DNA from 2 places in the Arthrobacter sp. D2-10 genome. Region 1 is predicted to be linked to the other one. Evidence: predicted binding sites of a transcription regulator. Region 1 holds the regulator's gene; the other holds the start of a gene.

Region 1 (7,659 bases):
CGCGAGGGAGAACATCCGGGCTATCCGGAAGGACGTCTTGGCCAAGTGCTACGGCGGTGACATCACCCGAAAGCGCAAACTGCTCGAAAAGCAGAAAGAGGGTAAGAAGCGCATGAAGATGGTGGGGCGCGTGGAAGTCCCCCAGGAAGCGTTCATTGCCGCGTTGTCGTCGGATGAGTCCAAGGACAAAGCGAAGAAGTGACAGCAGTATCTGGTTTCCGGAGCGCCAATGCCTAGCGCGCTGCCTTTCGGCGACCCCGCTCCATCCGACGGCGCTCTGCCGCCCACCGCGGCAGCCGGCTCCGCCGAGCGTGATTTCGGCCTGTACGTTCACATCCCCTTCTGCGCTGTTCGCTGCGGGTACTGCGATTTCAACACGTACACCGCCGCTGAACTCGGTGGGGGAGCGTCGCAGGCCAATTACGCGTTCACGGTGCAGCAGGAGCTCCAGTTTGCGGCCGGAGCGCTTGCCGCTTCAGGTGTTGCCGACCGCCCGCTGAGCACAGTCTTCTTCGGCGGAGGGACACCCACGCTCCTGCCCTCGGCCGACCTGGCACGGGTACTCCGCACCGCCGTCGATATCTGGGGCCTGGCACCGGGAGCCGAGGTGACGACCGAGGCCAATCCCGACTCCGTCACGCCTGAATCCCTCGAGGAACTGGCGCGTGCAGGTTTCACCCGCGTGTCATTCGGCATGCAATCCGCTGTGCCCCACGTTCTCGCGGTGCTGGACCGAACCCACTCGCCGGCGCGGGTCCCCCTTGCCGTCGAGTGGGCGCGTGCTGCCGGACTCAAGGTGAGCCTGGATCTGATCTACGGCACACCGGGCGAGGACCTTCAGGACTGGCGGACGTCCCTGGAAGCGGCGCTTGCCCTCGAACCGGATCATCTGTCCGCTTATGCCCTCATCATCGAGGACGGCACCGCGCTGGCCCGCCGTATCCGGCGCGGTCAGGTGCCCATGGTCGACGACGACGACCACGCCGACAAGTACGAACTCGCCGACACCCTGCTCAAGTCGGCCGGAATGGCGTGGTACGAGGTAAGTAACTGGGCCCGCTCCGGTGAGGATCAGTGCCGCCACAACCTCGCGTACTGGAAAGGCCATGACTGGTGGGGAGCAGGGCCGGGCGCGCATTCACATGTCGGGGGGACCCGTTGGTGGAACGTCAAGCATCCTGCCGCTTATGCTCAGAGGCTTGCGGCAGGCGAGTCGCCCGCGGCCGGGCGTGAAGTTCTGAACAAGAACGCCCGCTACGTTGAGGACGTCCTCCTTCGCATCCGGCTTGCCGAGGGTTACCCGACGGAGAACCTGGAATCTCCGGGACGCAGGGCTGTAGCAGGGCTGATAGCTGATGGTCTCATCGACCCTGTGGCGGCGTTCAAGGGCGCCGTGATCCTGAGTGATCGCGGGCGGCTACTAGCCGATGGCTTGGTCCGTCGCCTTCTGCCGGACTGACGTCCTAGTGGAAGATCCGGAGATTGAAGGGGTACTGGTAAGGCCTGCCGCGGTTCACATGGATGCCGGCTGCCACCGAGAAGGCCGCGAGCGTAACCCAGATGAGGGCGTTCAGGACGGCGAAAAGCCCCCCAATGCCCGGGAGCAGGGACAGCAGCAGGCATACGGCTGCGAGGATGCTCGGCGGGAAAGTGAAGTTGAAGGCTTCCTTCGATTCCTGCTCCGTGAAGGGCCCCCGGTCCCGATAGATGAGGAAGATAACCAGAGACGGCACAAACCCCAGGATCCCGAGAAAATGGGCGAGGGTCGCCCACTGGCGATCCTCGGAGGGGGTCAGCGCGGGAGCGCTTGGACTGGCACCCTGGAAGGCCGTAGTTCTGTCCTGGGAGGCGGGAGGAGTCTGTGCGACACCGCGCCGATTAGCGCTGTTGGACAACGAAAATTCCTTCGGACTGATAGGGCTTCACCGCGCATTCCGCGCAGAACTTACTGTCTAAGGGTACTGGGTGAAGCGTGCCCGTGCAGTTCCCACGACTTACAGCGATGCTGGGGCTACGCGTTCGGCCCCGGCGCGGTAAGGAAGTCGATGACCTCTTCGACCCGGGCCAGCAGAGAGGGTTCGAGGTCCGCGTAGGTGTTTACGCCGCTCAGAATGCGCTTCCAGCCGTTGGCGATATCTGCCTGGGAGGAGCACGGCCAGTTCAGCCGCGTCAGTATCCCTGTTTTCCAGTCCTCCCCGCGGGGAATGACGGGCCACGCCTCCAATCCGAGAGCGCGCGGTTTCACTGCCTGCCACACATCGACGTAGGGGTGCCCCACGATCAACACATTGTGCGCTGCACCGGTCACTTTCATGGCCTGTTCGGCGATTCGAGCTTCCTTGGTTCCGGGCAGAAGGTGATCAACGAGGATACCGAGGCGCCTTCCGGGTGAGGGAGCGAAGTCACGGACCGCCCCTGCCAGGTCATCGACCCCGTGCAAGGGCTCGACGACGATGCCCTCAACCCGCAGATCATCGCCCCACACCTTCTCGACCAGCTCCGCATCGTGTTTGCCCTCAACCCAGATTCTGCTCGCGCGGGCTGTTCGGGCACGCTGGCCGGTGACGCGGACCGAGCCCGAGGCTGTGCGCTGGGGCGTTGCGGTGCGCTGCAGCGCGGGAACCATCTCGACGGGGGAGCCCTCGTGGTGAAAACCGAATCCCAGGGGAAAGGTCCGCCGTTTGCCGCTGCGGTCCTCGAGGATCATGACATGCATACCGCCGGACTTCTCAGTACGAAGTATCTCGCCGACGAACCCGCTTTGAACGTCCTCTAAAACGATGCCCGGACGCGCCTCAACCTTCTCAAGGACGACGCGTCGGGGCTGGGAAATGTCCTGTGCGCCCCACTGGTGATACGACATGTGATTTCGCTCGCTTCCGCAAATCCCTGCCCGCTGGAACTGGCAGTGCCAATGCTAACAATCGCAGCGATCGTATTAGACTTGGCACTTAGGCGTGTTGAGTGCTAACTCGTTGAGTGGGCAATGCGGTATATCGGAGGTGAATATGAGCGAGCCCAGGCGGCTTGAAGTCCTGCGTGCCATCGTTGAGGATTACGTCCATTCCCGTGAGCCGGTAGGGTCGAAGGCCCTGGTTGAGCGGCACCAGCTCGGCGTGTCCTCGGCCACCATCCGCAATGATATGGCGCTCCTCGAAGAGGAAGGCCTCATTACCGCCCCGCACACCAGTTCCGGCCGCATTCCCACTGACAAGGGTTACCGGCTGTTCGTCGACCGCATCGCTGAAGTGAAGCCGTTGTCCGCGCCTGAGAAGCGTGCCATCCGTGCCCTTCTGGAAAGTGCCGATGACCTGGACGACGTCCTGGACCGCACGGTAAGGCTCCTCGCACAGCTGACCAATCAGGTCGCCGTCGTTCAATACCCACATCTGGGCGCAGCGTCCGTCCGCCACATCGAGCTGGTACTGCTCGCGCCCGGCCGCGTGCTGGTGGTGCTCATTTCCACCAACGGGGCGGTGCAGCAGCGGGTCGTGCCCGTCCCTGCCGACGCAAATGAAAACGAATTGGCCGATCTGCGTCAGCGCTTCCTGACCAAAGTGTCGGGAGTGCGCCTACCGTCGCTTCCCTCGGAACTGGCGTCCTGTGTGGCCGAGCTGCCGCCCGCACTCCAGTCGCTGGGCCAGGCACTGGCGCACGGCTTGGAACATCTCTCCGCCGCGAACCGGGAAGATCGGATCGTCATGGCAGGAACGGCCAACCTTGCCCGCTCAACCCTGGACTTCCCCTTGACCATCGGCCCTGTGCTGGAGGCCCTCGAGGAACAGGTGGTTATGCTTCGGCTGCTCTCCGAAATGGAGCAGGATGCCCTCGGCGTTTCCGTCCGCATTGGTCGCGAAAACCCGTACGGTGGCCTTGCAGAGGCCTCGGTGATCGCCACGGGATACGGGCCGGACGCCCTTGCCAAGGTGGGAGTCCTCGGACCCACCAGAATGGACTACCCCACCACCATGGCCGCCGTCAGGGCGGTGGCCCGTTACCTTTCCCGCATCCTCGATGAGTCATGAACGGATGACGGACCCCTTGAACCAGAGCCGCTCGCGCGGTGAGATTACAGGAAGTGATGTGCAGGAGTGAGTAATCACTACGAGGTCCTAGGTGTTGCACGCGACGCCAGTGGCGAAGAGATCAAGAAGGCTTACCGGAAGCTGGCCCGCAAACTTCATCCGGACGTCAACTCCGGGCCGGAAGCAGCTGAGGAATTCAAGCTGGTGACCCGCGCCTATGAAGTTCTCTCTGATCCGCAGAAGCGGCGCGTCTATGACACCACCGGAAACGAGAACGGAACGGATAACGGCTTCGGCGGCGGTTATGCCGGCCCCGGATTCGCATTCCAGGACATCTTCGAAACCTTCTTCGGAGGCGGCGGCCCCAGCGGTCCGCCGTCGCGGACCCAGCGCGGACAGGACGCACTCATAGCCGTCCGCATTGATCTCAAGGACGCCGTCTTCGGCACCAACAAGAAGATCGAGGTGGACTCCGCTGCGGTGTGCCCCACCTGCGACGGATCGTGCACCCAGCCGGGCACATCTCCGAAGACATGCGATATCTGTGGTGGCTCCGGGCAGGTGCAGCGCGCGGTCCGGTCGATCCTGGGCCAGGTCATGACGACGGCGACCTGCGGCACTTGCCAGGGCTACGGCACCGTCATTCCCCATCCGTGCAACGAATGCAATGGCGACGGCCGCATCCGTTCCCGCCGCAGTCTTACCATCAAGGTTCCCGCAGGTGTAGCCACCGGTACGCGGATTCAGCTTGCCGGACAGGGTGAAGCGGGCACTGCAGGAGGACCGCAGGGTGATCTGTACGTCGAGATCCGGGTCAACAGCGATCCCACCTTCCTCCGCGAAGGAGATGACCTGCACGCGACCCTGAGCGTGCCAATGACAGCGGCGGCGCTTGGCACCACCGTGACGATGACCAGCTTCGACGGGGACCAGGAACTGACCATCAAACCGGGAACTCAATCCGGAGAAGTGATCACGCTCAAGGGCCTCGGCGTCACCCATCTGCGGGGATACGGCAGGGGAGACCTTCTCGTGCACCTGAGCGTCGAAACTCCACGGAACCTTGATGCAGCCCAGGAAGAGCTGCTTCGACGCCTCGCGGAAATGCGTGGTGAGCAGTTCACCGAGGGGCAGCTGGCAAGCAGCGGATCAGGAGTCTTCGCCCGGCTGCGCGAGCGCCTCGGCAACCTCTGACCGGTAGAGAACCATGACCAACCAGGCATACTTCGGCGATCCTGCGGAGGTTCAGGCCGCCGTTGCCGGCGGCAGCATCACACTGCGAGGAACGGAAGCGCACCATGCAGCCACCGTGAAACGCGTGGTGGCCGGTGAGACGGTGGACCTCTTGGACGGCGAGGGAAACCGCCTGGGCTGTACCGTCGTCGATGTGTCCGGCGCGGCCGTCGTCATGACAGTGGATACGGTTTCCTTCGAACCGCTGCCGGCGACCCGCATCGTCCTGGTGCAGGCTCTTGCCAAGGGTGATCGGGCCGAGATGGCAGTCGAGGCCGCAACCGAGCTTGGCGTCGACGCGGTCGTTCCGTGGCAAGCGGACCGAAGCATCGTGAGGTGGCGCGCAGACAAAGCAGTGAAAGGGCAGGCGAAGTGGGAATCCGTCGTCCGTGCAGCGTCGAAGCAAAGCCGGCGTACCCGTGTGCCCGAGGTCCTCGACACAGTGGACAGCAGGGGCCTGGGGCGTTGGCTCGCCGATGTAGCGCACCCGGTCCTGCTGCATGAGGAAGGGCGAATTTCCCTTGCGAGCTATTGGAACCGCCGGTCCGAGGATCACACGGGAACAGTGGCGGTGATCGTGGGGCCCGAAGGGGGTGTGAGCCCGCAGGAGGTGACCCTGTTCGAGGAACACGGGGCCGTTCCCGTGCAGTTGGGAACCAACGTCCTGCGAGCCTCGACCGCCGGACCTGCGGCGATTGCCGTCCTGAATCAGCTCCTAGGCCGCTGGTAATAGGCCGCTGGCAAAGGGCCACTGCTGTTGAAGTGGTCAGCGGATGCTGACCAGCTTGTCATCTGCAATGGTGTCAGCGGCAGGCCCTTCGCCCGGGTCGGCTCCCGTCGATTCGTACACCTCGACAAGGTATGTCCCCTCCTCCAGGGAGACGCTGAATTCATAGAGTCCGACGGCACCCGTGCCCGCCTCGACGGGAACGGATCCAGCGACCACATCCTCCGTGAAAACACCGCCTGCATTCACCCGGCGGATCCGCCAATCGAGGCTCGGATCAGTTGTCGTGGTGCTCCCTTGGACGATGACCGTCCGGTCGTTTTTGAGGGAACTGTCCTGCGGATTGATGATCCAAACGGGAGCAATAGCACTCACGTCGCGTTGAAGAACAGACCCCAGCTCGATATGGCCGAACGCCTTGTAGCCGGCCTTCCCGTCCACCAGCAGCCGCACGCTGCTGGGACTGCCACTGATGATCAGCCCTGAGTTGGCTGCCGCGGCTGTCGCGGTGTACACAAGCTGCTGCACAGCACGTCCGGCAACATCAGCACCGATTCCAGCGGCGAATGAGTCTGACGAGATGTCGACGGTGATGACGTTGTCAGGCGAGATCGATGTATTGACCGCAGATGCTTCCAGCCAGGGGCTGTAGTAGTCGTCGTCGAGCGGTTCCGAACTTGTCATTGCCCAGACTGCGTCAGCGATCGGATCCCCGGAGGACTCACCGGGCAGGAACTCGCGGTAGAGGAGTCCGTTCGCACTTCCCAACCAGTAGACGGGAAGGAGTTCGTCGGAGTCGGTGGCTGTCGGGCTCTGCACGTCCAACTCGGGCATGCTGGCAGTCGATTCCAGGAGCAACTCCGCCTCTGTCCCCAGCTCCGAGGTGGGCTCTGCCGGTCCTCCGATGGTGCAGGCCTGGAGGCAGAGCGCCGCTGCAACGACGATGGATCCCTTCCAATGGCGGCCTGGAGTTCGGTTTCCGGAAGGAGGAGTGGCGGCCATGTGTTCGGCGTCTCCTCTCATCCAAAGTTATGAAAATGCATAGGTGCAGCACCGCTGTTGTTTCAACAATCGGCAATGCCGCGGAAGCATCCGGTGCCGCAGCGAGCAGCACAATCCAGCTTGGCATAGGTGCTGGCCGCTACTGTGCGGTTTTCCCGAATCGCCGCCTGACTGAAACGCGATTGATATCGGGCCGTTGCGTTCCTGAGATCTTCACCCTTTCGGACCCCCGGGAATGATCGGCCTGCATCACGCAAGCGGTGGCAGGGCTGCGGCGGTACGCTTGTAGGAGGCTTATTCGCAGGCCTGGACCAGTAGATCACCGGAAGATCCGGCATACACAAGGAGAGATGGAAGGCTCAAGGGCCGCTACTATGACCGATTCCGCAGTGGGTATGGGGGCCGCCGGCCTGGACAGCCGGGTCATTCAATTCGATTCCGCCGACCAGATGGTGCAGGCCCTGGGCGCCAACGACGAGGCCCTTGCCATGATCGAAGGGGCGTTTCCCGGCGTCAAGCTGCACGTCCGCGGCAATGAACTGTCCATCACGGGTCCCGCGACCGACGTTGGGCGCACCGAGCGCCTGATCGGTGAGGTACGCACTCTTGCTGCAAACCAGACGCCGGTAACCGCGCAGGTGCTCGAGCAGCTGCTGTTCATGCTGAAGACGC
Region 2 (7,659 bases), 1.8 Mb from region 1:
CGTTCAGCCCCTGGTGCATCTCGGCGGTGACGTGGTGAGCGCCGTCTTCATTTCCGACGACGGCCGTCAGGGCCACCTTGTCGTACATGATCGGTCTGCCCGCATCATCCGTGGAGGAGATGTCGGCATCCAACCGTTCGAACACCCGCTGACCGAGGCTGCTCATGTGTCCCACCCAGATCGGGGCGCTAAGGAGGAAAATGTCCGCATCGAGGATCTGCTGCCGTAGCTGCGGCCACTGGTCCCCGTTGCCCATGTCGGTTTCGACGCCGGGCGCCACGTTGTAGTCCACTACCCTGGCCGACGATGTCGTTACCCCCTGCTCCTCCAGCTTCCCGAGGATACGGTTCGCCATGAGGTCGCTGCTCGAGTCCGCCGGCGATGGTGTCAGAGTGCAGATCAGCGCAAAAGCCTTGAGATTATCCATGGGTTCCTTTCGGTCTTTGTACACCGTGTTCGTCGCCGCCCGTGTCATGGACGGGCTGAGCTACTGGCGGTACCCCTCGACTTGATCAATAGGCCTGGCCTCTGCCTCCTGGGGGCTTTCCCCTGCGTCTTCCTTGGCGCGGCGTTGACGGAGCAGGTCCCAGCATTGGTCCAGTTGTTCCTCCACCCGCCGCAGCCGGCTTTGGCGGTCACCGCCCTGGTCGCCCTCGCCCGGAGCGGCGTCCCGCAGGGTGTGTTCTTCCTCCACAAGCGCCTGGATACGCGCCAAAATGTCCTGATCGTTCATGACAACTCCTTCGCTGGCTTTCAGAGGCGGGGCTTCAGCTGGAACAGCCCGGGTTAGTCAGGCTACTTAGTAGCAGCCTGGATATCTACCGCTTCCCGCATTTGCGTGATCCGTCTGTGGATGCCCTAAACTAACGGGGAACTATTTGCCTGTGTAGCTCAGTCTGGTAGAGCATCCGCTTCACACGCGGAAGGCCCGGGGATCGAGGCCCCGCGCAGGCACCGTTCGAAGCCCGTCCCGCTCCATCGGGGCGGGCTTTTTGGTGTCTGTGAGCGTTCGTTGTGGGCGAACAAAAAGTGTTAGCACTCTCAAGGTTCGAGTGCTAATTTAATGACTGGGTTGAGCGAACGTGACTCAACTCGAACCAGCTAGACCACACAGGGAGTGAACCACCATGGCTATGAAATTCGACCCATTCCGCGAACTGGACCGTATGGCCGGCGCACTTCTGGATCCCCGCCAAGGCCTGCGCCTGATGCCCATGGACCTCTATCGCGAGGGTGACCACTACATCTTGAACGCTGACCTTCCGGGCATTGACCCGGGCTCTGTCGACATCGACGTGGACGGCCAGCTCCTGACCATCCGCGCGGAGCGCACCCTGCGCAATGCCGAGGGGGTCAAGTGGCTTACCCGCGAGCGTGAAAGCGGATCCTTCCTCCGCCAGCTCAACCTCGGCCAAGGCATCGACATTGACGCCATCTCTGCCCGGTATGAGAACGGTGTCCTCAGTGTCACCATTCCGGTCAGCGAGCGCGCAAAGCCTCGCAAGATCGAGATTGTCTCCGGCGAGGACGCGCAGCCGGTCCGAGGCGACAAGGCAGTGGAGGCCTAAACCCCTCCTGTCGCGGACCACAACGCACAGAACGACGACGGCGGGTTGCGACCCGCCGTCGTCGTTCTGTTTTCAGTCGATCAGTTTCTATGCCGGGAAGGGTTACCGCGCCCCGGCTGTACGGTGCTTGTCCCGCAGCGCGAGCGCAAGGGCGATCATCGCGATAGCGAGGACAAGGTGCAGAATGTTGTCGGCCGCATTCACGGGAACGAAGTTGGCCGCCGAATCCTGCGGAATGATGAGGCCGTAGATGAACAGAACGGCGTAGATTACCCCTCCCCAAAGGAGGAAGTTATAGGCTCCGGTGGCGGTCTTCGCCATCACTATGCCTGCTATCCCGAACAGAAGATGCACGATGTTGTGCAGGATAGAGACCTGGAAGATGCCGAGCAGTAACGCGTTCGACTCAGAGCCCGCGAAGGCAAGCTCGTCCATGCCGCTGGTTATCCCGGGAATGAAGCCCAGTATGCCGACGAGCAGGAAAACAACTCCAACAGCGAGCGCAGCCTTTTGAATATTGGTACGGGTCCCGACGCCCGAGCCCGGTGAGTGTGTCGATGCCATTGAACTATCCCCTCTAGTTGCCGGCGGGGCGGGGCGCCGACCTGTGATCTCGCGAGTTGATGAACAGCATTTCCCGCCACTGGTATTCAAAGAATCCCACAGTACCGCGCAAATAGAAAGCAAGCTTAGTTAACTTTTCGATAAACCTCCGTCTGAGGTTGTGGGAATGACTCTTTCCCCAGCTGTTAGGGATTCACCCAGTTTTCGTTCACCGAACATTCAGACAGACACCTTACTGTGGCGGTAATCACACGTCGAAAGGTCCTCCATGAGCATTGAACCTGCCTCCCTGACTGACTTCTCCGCCCTCAAGCGCGGTCAGCGGATTACCCTGCGATCTACCTCAGGGCACCAGGTCACGGGTGTCCTCGAGGACCGCGCCGAGGACGCGTCAGTGGTCTGGGTGCGCATGGATGATGGGGCCGGGCGACGACTCTTCCACCGGGAGGATGGTTACAGCGTCGCTTTCTGATCACGCCGTATAACCGGCACGGTCCAGGAACAATTGCTTGATCACCTCCGCGCCCATGAGCCGCTGGCGGTATTCATCAGTCAGCACGCCCAAGACGTTCTGCGCATACTCCTCGTTGGTTGAGGCGATAGCGTCCTCGGCGTACACCACCCGCAAGTTATTGGCGTAGGCATCCGCCGCAGTCTGAGCCACACAGTTATGCGTTGCCACCCCCGCAAGCACAACGGTATCCACGCTCAAGTTCCGTAGACGCTGCAGTAAATCCGTTCCGAAGAATGCGCTGTCGCGGGTCTTGACCATCTCTGGAAGCCCCTCAATCTGCAATCCCTCGACCGGTTCGGCTTGCTCCGTCCCGCTGAAGAGGAAACCCTGGTCGTCGTCGAGCATGCTCAACGTCCAGGTCGATTTATCCCGCTGGTGCTCGGTCCGGATCACATACACGGGCGTACCGGCTTCACGAGCATCCGCGATGGCTGCGTTGCACGCCCGAACCAGCGGTTCTTTCTGCTTCCCGAGGATCTCGTCCTCAAAGAATGCGTTCTGCATGTCGATGACCAGTAGCGCAGCCGTCATGTCCGAAATCCTTCCCGAATGGGTCCTCCAACTTCAGACAGCATACTTAGTTGTCGTCCTCAGATCAGGACGGAGCAGTTTCATGCCCACCGGCCCTTGAGGGGTTGGATCACGGGGTCTAGCGTTGGTCGCACGGAGGTGGTCAATCGTGCGACCGACGCGACAGGGGGGCCTAGCGGTGCTGCTCGCCGTCGTCGTTATTCCCGGCTGCAGTTCCGAGGCTGCCTCCCCGCCCTACTTCCAACCGCTGCCGGTCGCGGTGGAACCGGGAGACGTGTTTCCTCTGCGGACCCTCTACAGCGGATGGTGGAGCACTCCCGCATTCACGCCCGGTACCGCCGGGTTGCCGTTGAGGGTAGGGCTTGTCCGGGCGGATACCGGCGAGCTTCTGGCCGGTTACGACCGACCGGCCGGACGCCAGGTTCCGGCACCCAACCGCACTCCTGCACGGGGCTGGCCAGCGGGGGCAATACTTGCCGTCGACCTGGCCACGGGTGCGGTGTGGGACTGGTTCACTGTGGATGCTGAAGGCCTGCCTACCCCCGGATTCAAGGCAGAAGTTTCCGCCGAACAAGGCTTTCCCCCCATCGCCGGAAGGACCCCTCCCGGCACTTTCCACACTTTCCTGCGTGATCTGGACAGCGGTGAAGTGATCTATCTCGGCACCGCTCCGGCAGACCTACCCGACAACATTCACATCGAATTGGACTGGTAAGAAACCGCACTACAGAAGGAGAACTGGCCGTGAAATCCCTTTGGCTCGAATCAGCGCCGCGCATACCCACCGATGCCTTCAAGGAGGGTGGCCAGTACGACTCGGTGGTGGTTGGGGCCGGTATCACCGGCCTCACCGTCGCCACACTGCTCGCGCGATCCGGCCAGCGGGTGGCAGTCCTGGAAGCCCGCTCTGCCGGCGCAGTCACAACCGGAAACAGCACCGCGAAGGTGTCCCTCCTGCAGGGCACACAGTTGTCCTCCATCATCAAACATCACGGCGCCGCCCTGGCTCGCCATTACGTGACCGGCAACCGGGAAGGCCAGAGCTGGCTCCTTCGGTTCTGCGATGAGAACGGCATCAGTTATGACGTCCGGGATGCAGTCAACTACGCAGTAACAGACGACGGCGCCCGTCTCCTCAGCGAAGAGCGTGACGCATGCGCCAATTCCGGGCTCACTGCAGTACTGGAGGACTCCTCGTCGGACCTTCCTTTTCCCGTGACGCGCACACTGCGCGCGGCCGGCCAGGCTCAGGTCCATCCGATGGAAGTTCTCTCCGCGCTGGCGGCCGACCTGCGTAAACATTCCGGCGAACTGGTCGAGGACGTGCGCGTCACCGGAGTGAAGGCCGGAAGCACAAAGGGGGAACGAACTACGCTTCAAACGTCGCGCGGCGAGGTAACCGCGGCGAATGTCATCGTCGCCACCGGGACGCCGATCCTGGACCGCGGCGGACACTTCTCCGTCCTGCAACCGCACCGGTCCTACGCTGTCGCCTTCACTGTGCAGGATGAAATTCCCGGTGCCATGTACCTGTCAGTTGATTCGCCCTCGCGAACCCTGCGTAACGCCACTGTCGAGGGACGCCCGTACCTCATCGTGGGCGGCAACGGACACACAGTCGGACGTCAGGCCCATACCCAGTCCCTGGTCGACGACATCATCCGCTGGACACAGGAGCACTTCCCCACCGCGCAACCATCCTTCAGTTGGTCCGCGCAGGACTACACTCCGGCGTCGTCCGTCCCTTATGTCGGCAGGATGCCCATCGGTGGGCAGGCCATCTATGCCGCCACCGGCTTCAACAAGTGGGGTTTCACCAATGGCGTCGCTGCCGCCCTGGCCCTCTCCGCAGAGATCCTTGGGGGCAACATGCCGTGGGCCAAGGAACTCTACAAAACCCGAGTAGGCAAGCAGGACGCACTGAGCACCGCCAAAACCAATGCGGGCGTCGGAGTAGAGATGGTGAGCGGCTGGCTCGGTGGACTGGTGCGCGCATCCCATGCGCAACCGCCCGAGGGCCAGGGCGTGGTGGTGCGGGAGGGTGCCCGACCGGTTGGTATCTGCCAGATCGCGGGAATCACCCACCGGGTCTCCGCGGTCTGTACCCATCTTGGCGGGGTGTTGAGTTGGAACGACGCGGAACAGTCGTGGGACTGCCCCCTTCACGGCTCGCGCTTCACCCATGACGGCGTACGGCTTGAGGGACCGGCCACGCGCGACCTGCAGTCGCCGTGAAGCCCTTCACCTGTTGTTCAACGTGAGTTCACGCTGCATTCACCTGTATCGTGAGCGTGTGATTTCGCGTCGCATGACAACCATCGTCCTTACCTGTGCCGCAGCCCTTACCCTGGTGTCCTGCGGCTCCGATTACCCGCTGGGCCCGGAACAGGAAGCAGCGGCGCAAAATGCCGACTCCACTCTCAGCGGAACAACAACCGGCGCAGGGTCCTCAGCCCAGGGCCCCGCCATGAACGCCTGGCAGTCGGAATTCGCCACCCTTCACCCTGACGTTCGGGTGCAATACTCCCCCGACGGCTCCGGCGCCGGTCGCGGTGCCCTCCTGGCTGGAGCAGTGGACTTCGCCGGGTCGGATGCCTACCTCAGCGAGGAAGAACTCGAGGAATCGCGTGAAGTCTGCGGTCCCGACGGAGCTTTCAACATCCCCGCCTATGTGGCGCCGATCAGCATCGCATTCAACTTGCCCGGCCTTGAGGAGTTGAACCTCGACGCGGAAACGATCGCCCGCATCTTCCGTGGAGAAGTCGCGCGCTGGAATGACCCGTCCATCGCCGCTCAGAACGAGGGTGCTGACCTGCCGGACACCCCAATCACCCCGGTCAGCCGCTCGGACGATTCCGGAACGACGGAAAACTTCACCGACTACCTCCACTCAGTAGCGCCCGACGTGTGGACCGACGAGGCGGACGGCACCTTCCCGGCTGACCTTGCCGGAGAAAACGCCAAGGGCAATGCGGGCGTCGTCAGCACTGTGTCCGGCACCGAGGGAGCTGTAACCTACGCCGATGACTCCGCCGTCGGACCGCCGCTGGGCCGGGCCAAGCTGCTTGTCGGAACTGAATACGTTGCGGTCAGCCCGGAAGCGGCAGCGGCCGCGGTCGATGTAGCCGAACCTGTGGAAGGCCGCGCCGAGTTCGACATTGCACTGGACCTGGACCGGGAAACAACAGAGCCAGGTGCCTACCCGCTGGTGCTGGTTTCCTATCACATCTACTGCACTACGTATGAGGACGAGGAAACGGCGAACCTTGCCCGGACCTTCGGCACGTTCGTGGTGAGCGAAGAGGGTCAACAGGCCGCAGCGGAAGCCGCCGGCAGTGCGCCGATTTCGGCTGGCCTCTCCGAGCGTGCTAGTAAAGCCATCGAGACAATCAGCGTCGGAAGCTGACGCGTACAGAGGCGCAAAGGGAGAGCCCTCCTATGGAGAGCCCTCCCTTCAACCCGTGAGGGCTAAGCCGGGTTGGCGGCTCGGGGTCCGCCTGACTCCGGGTCGTCGAGGGACGGATCGACCAGGCCGACTCCGCCCGCGAGCGGATCCGCCGTCTGGCTCGTTGTAGCCGAACCCGATCCGGGTGCATCGACGTTGCCTCGCCAAGCGCCGGTCTCATTGCCCGTGTTCTCGATGAACTCCTTGAACCGTGCAAGGTCCGACTTCACCTGCCGGTCATCGGCACCCACTGCTGCGCCCACCTTCTCCGTGAAGCTTTCCGGATCCCAGTCCAACTGGACGGTCACCCGGGTGGTGGTGTCATCCAGTCGGTGGAAGGTCACAACGCCGGCATGGGATTTACCGTCGGTGCTCTTCCATGCGATGCGCTCGTCTGGATGCTGCTCGGTGATCTCGGTGTCGAACTCCCGCTCAACTCCGCCCACCTTGGTGACCCAGTGATTGCGGGTGTCGGAAATCTGGGTGATGGACTCCACGCCCCCCATGAACTCAGGGAAGGTTTCGAACTGCGTCCACTGGTTGTAGGCCGTGGACACGGGCACCGATACGTCGATGAATTCCTGAACTGTTGCCATTGTCTGTTCCTCCTCTTTTACTGGAACTTCACGTGGAACAAGTCGCGGACTGATGACCGCTTGATCGCCACGCTAACCCACGGTGAACCATGGATCAATGAAATGCTAAGTTTACTTAGGGTTTTCCCAGTAATAGTCTCCGGGCCCAGTCCGGACTTCGACTGGGAGCCCAATGCTGGCAGCGTTCAGCGTCCGAATTTCCGTCAAGAGTGGAGGATTTATGAAGGCGTCAAAGACCCTGACCGACAACATGCAGTCCGTTCTGGTTGACCTGGTGGAACTCCATCTGCAGGGCAAGCAGGCCCACTGGAACGTTGTCGGCAAAAATTTCCGCGACCTGCACCTGCAACTGGACGAGATCATTGAGGATGCGCGCCTGTTCGCCGATCAGATGGCGGAGCGGATGCGCGCACTGCACGCTGTTCCGGACGGACGGAGCGC

The links. Region 1 encodes HrcA, which represses chaperone genes, less so after heat shock. Its sites were predicted from a motif close to TTNGCACTCGNNNNNNNCGAGTGCNAA; they were not measured.
Region 2: M1D74_RS00235 (Hsp20/alpha crystallin family protein) is a predicted target of HrcA. The motif match lies at 1,033-1,059, and genes of this name have one in related genera.

Annotation. Positions count from the first base shown of each region.
Region 1 covers NZ_CP096431.1:1,873,864-1,881,522, reverse strand. Annotated here, with positions in the region: gene lepA (translation elongation factor 4) at 1-202, shown strand, start outside; gene hemW (radical SAM family heme chaperone HemW) at 230-1,459, shown strand; gene M1D74_RS08750 (DUF4870 domain-containing protein) at 1,464-1,895, opposite strand; gene M1D74_RS08745 (DUF3097 domain-containing protein) at 2,012-2,863, opposite strand; gene hrcA (heat-inducible transcriptional repressor HrcA) at 3,009-4,025, shown strand; gene dnaJ (molecular chaperone DnaJ) at 4,092-5,219, shown strand; gene M1D74_RS08730 (16S rRNA (uracil(1498)-N(3))-methyltransferase) at 5,233-5,988, shown strand; gene M1D74_RS08725 (GerMN domain-containing protein) at 6,025-6,987, opposite strand; gene M1D74_RS08720 (PhoH family protein) at 7,362-7,659, shown strand, end outside.
Region 2 covers NZ_CP096431.1:38,033-45,691, reverse strand. Annotated here, with positions in the region: gene M1D74_RS00250 (flavodoxin family protein) at 1-427, opposite strand, end outside; gene M1D74_RS00245 (DUF2630 family protein) at 488-733, opposite strand; tRNA gene M1D74_RS00240 (tRNA-Val) at 881-954, shown strand; gene M1D74_RS00235 (Hsp20/alpha crystallin family protein) at 1,128-1,568, shown strand; gene M1D74_RS00230 (DUF4383 domain-containing protein) at 1,671-2,132, opposite strand; gene M1D74_RS00225 (hypothetical protein) at 2,401-2,604, shown strand; gene M1D74_RS00220 (cysteine hydrolase family protein) at 2,605-3,177, opposite strand; gene M1D74_RS00215 (hypothetical protein) at 3,326-3,892, shown strand; gene M1D74_RS00210 (FAD-dependent oxidoreductase) at 3,922-5,412, shown strand; gene pstS (phosphate ABC transporter substrate-binding protein PstS) at 5,486-6,583, shown strand; partial or broken gene M1D74_RS00200 (SRPBCC family protein) at 6,769-7,218, opposite strand; gene M1D74_RS00195 (Dps family protein) at 7,439-7,659, shown strand, end outside.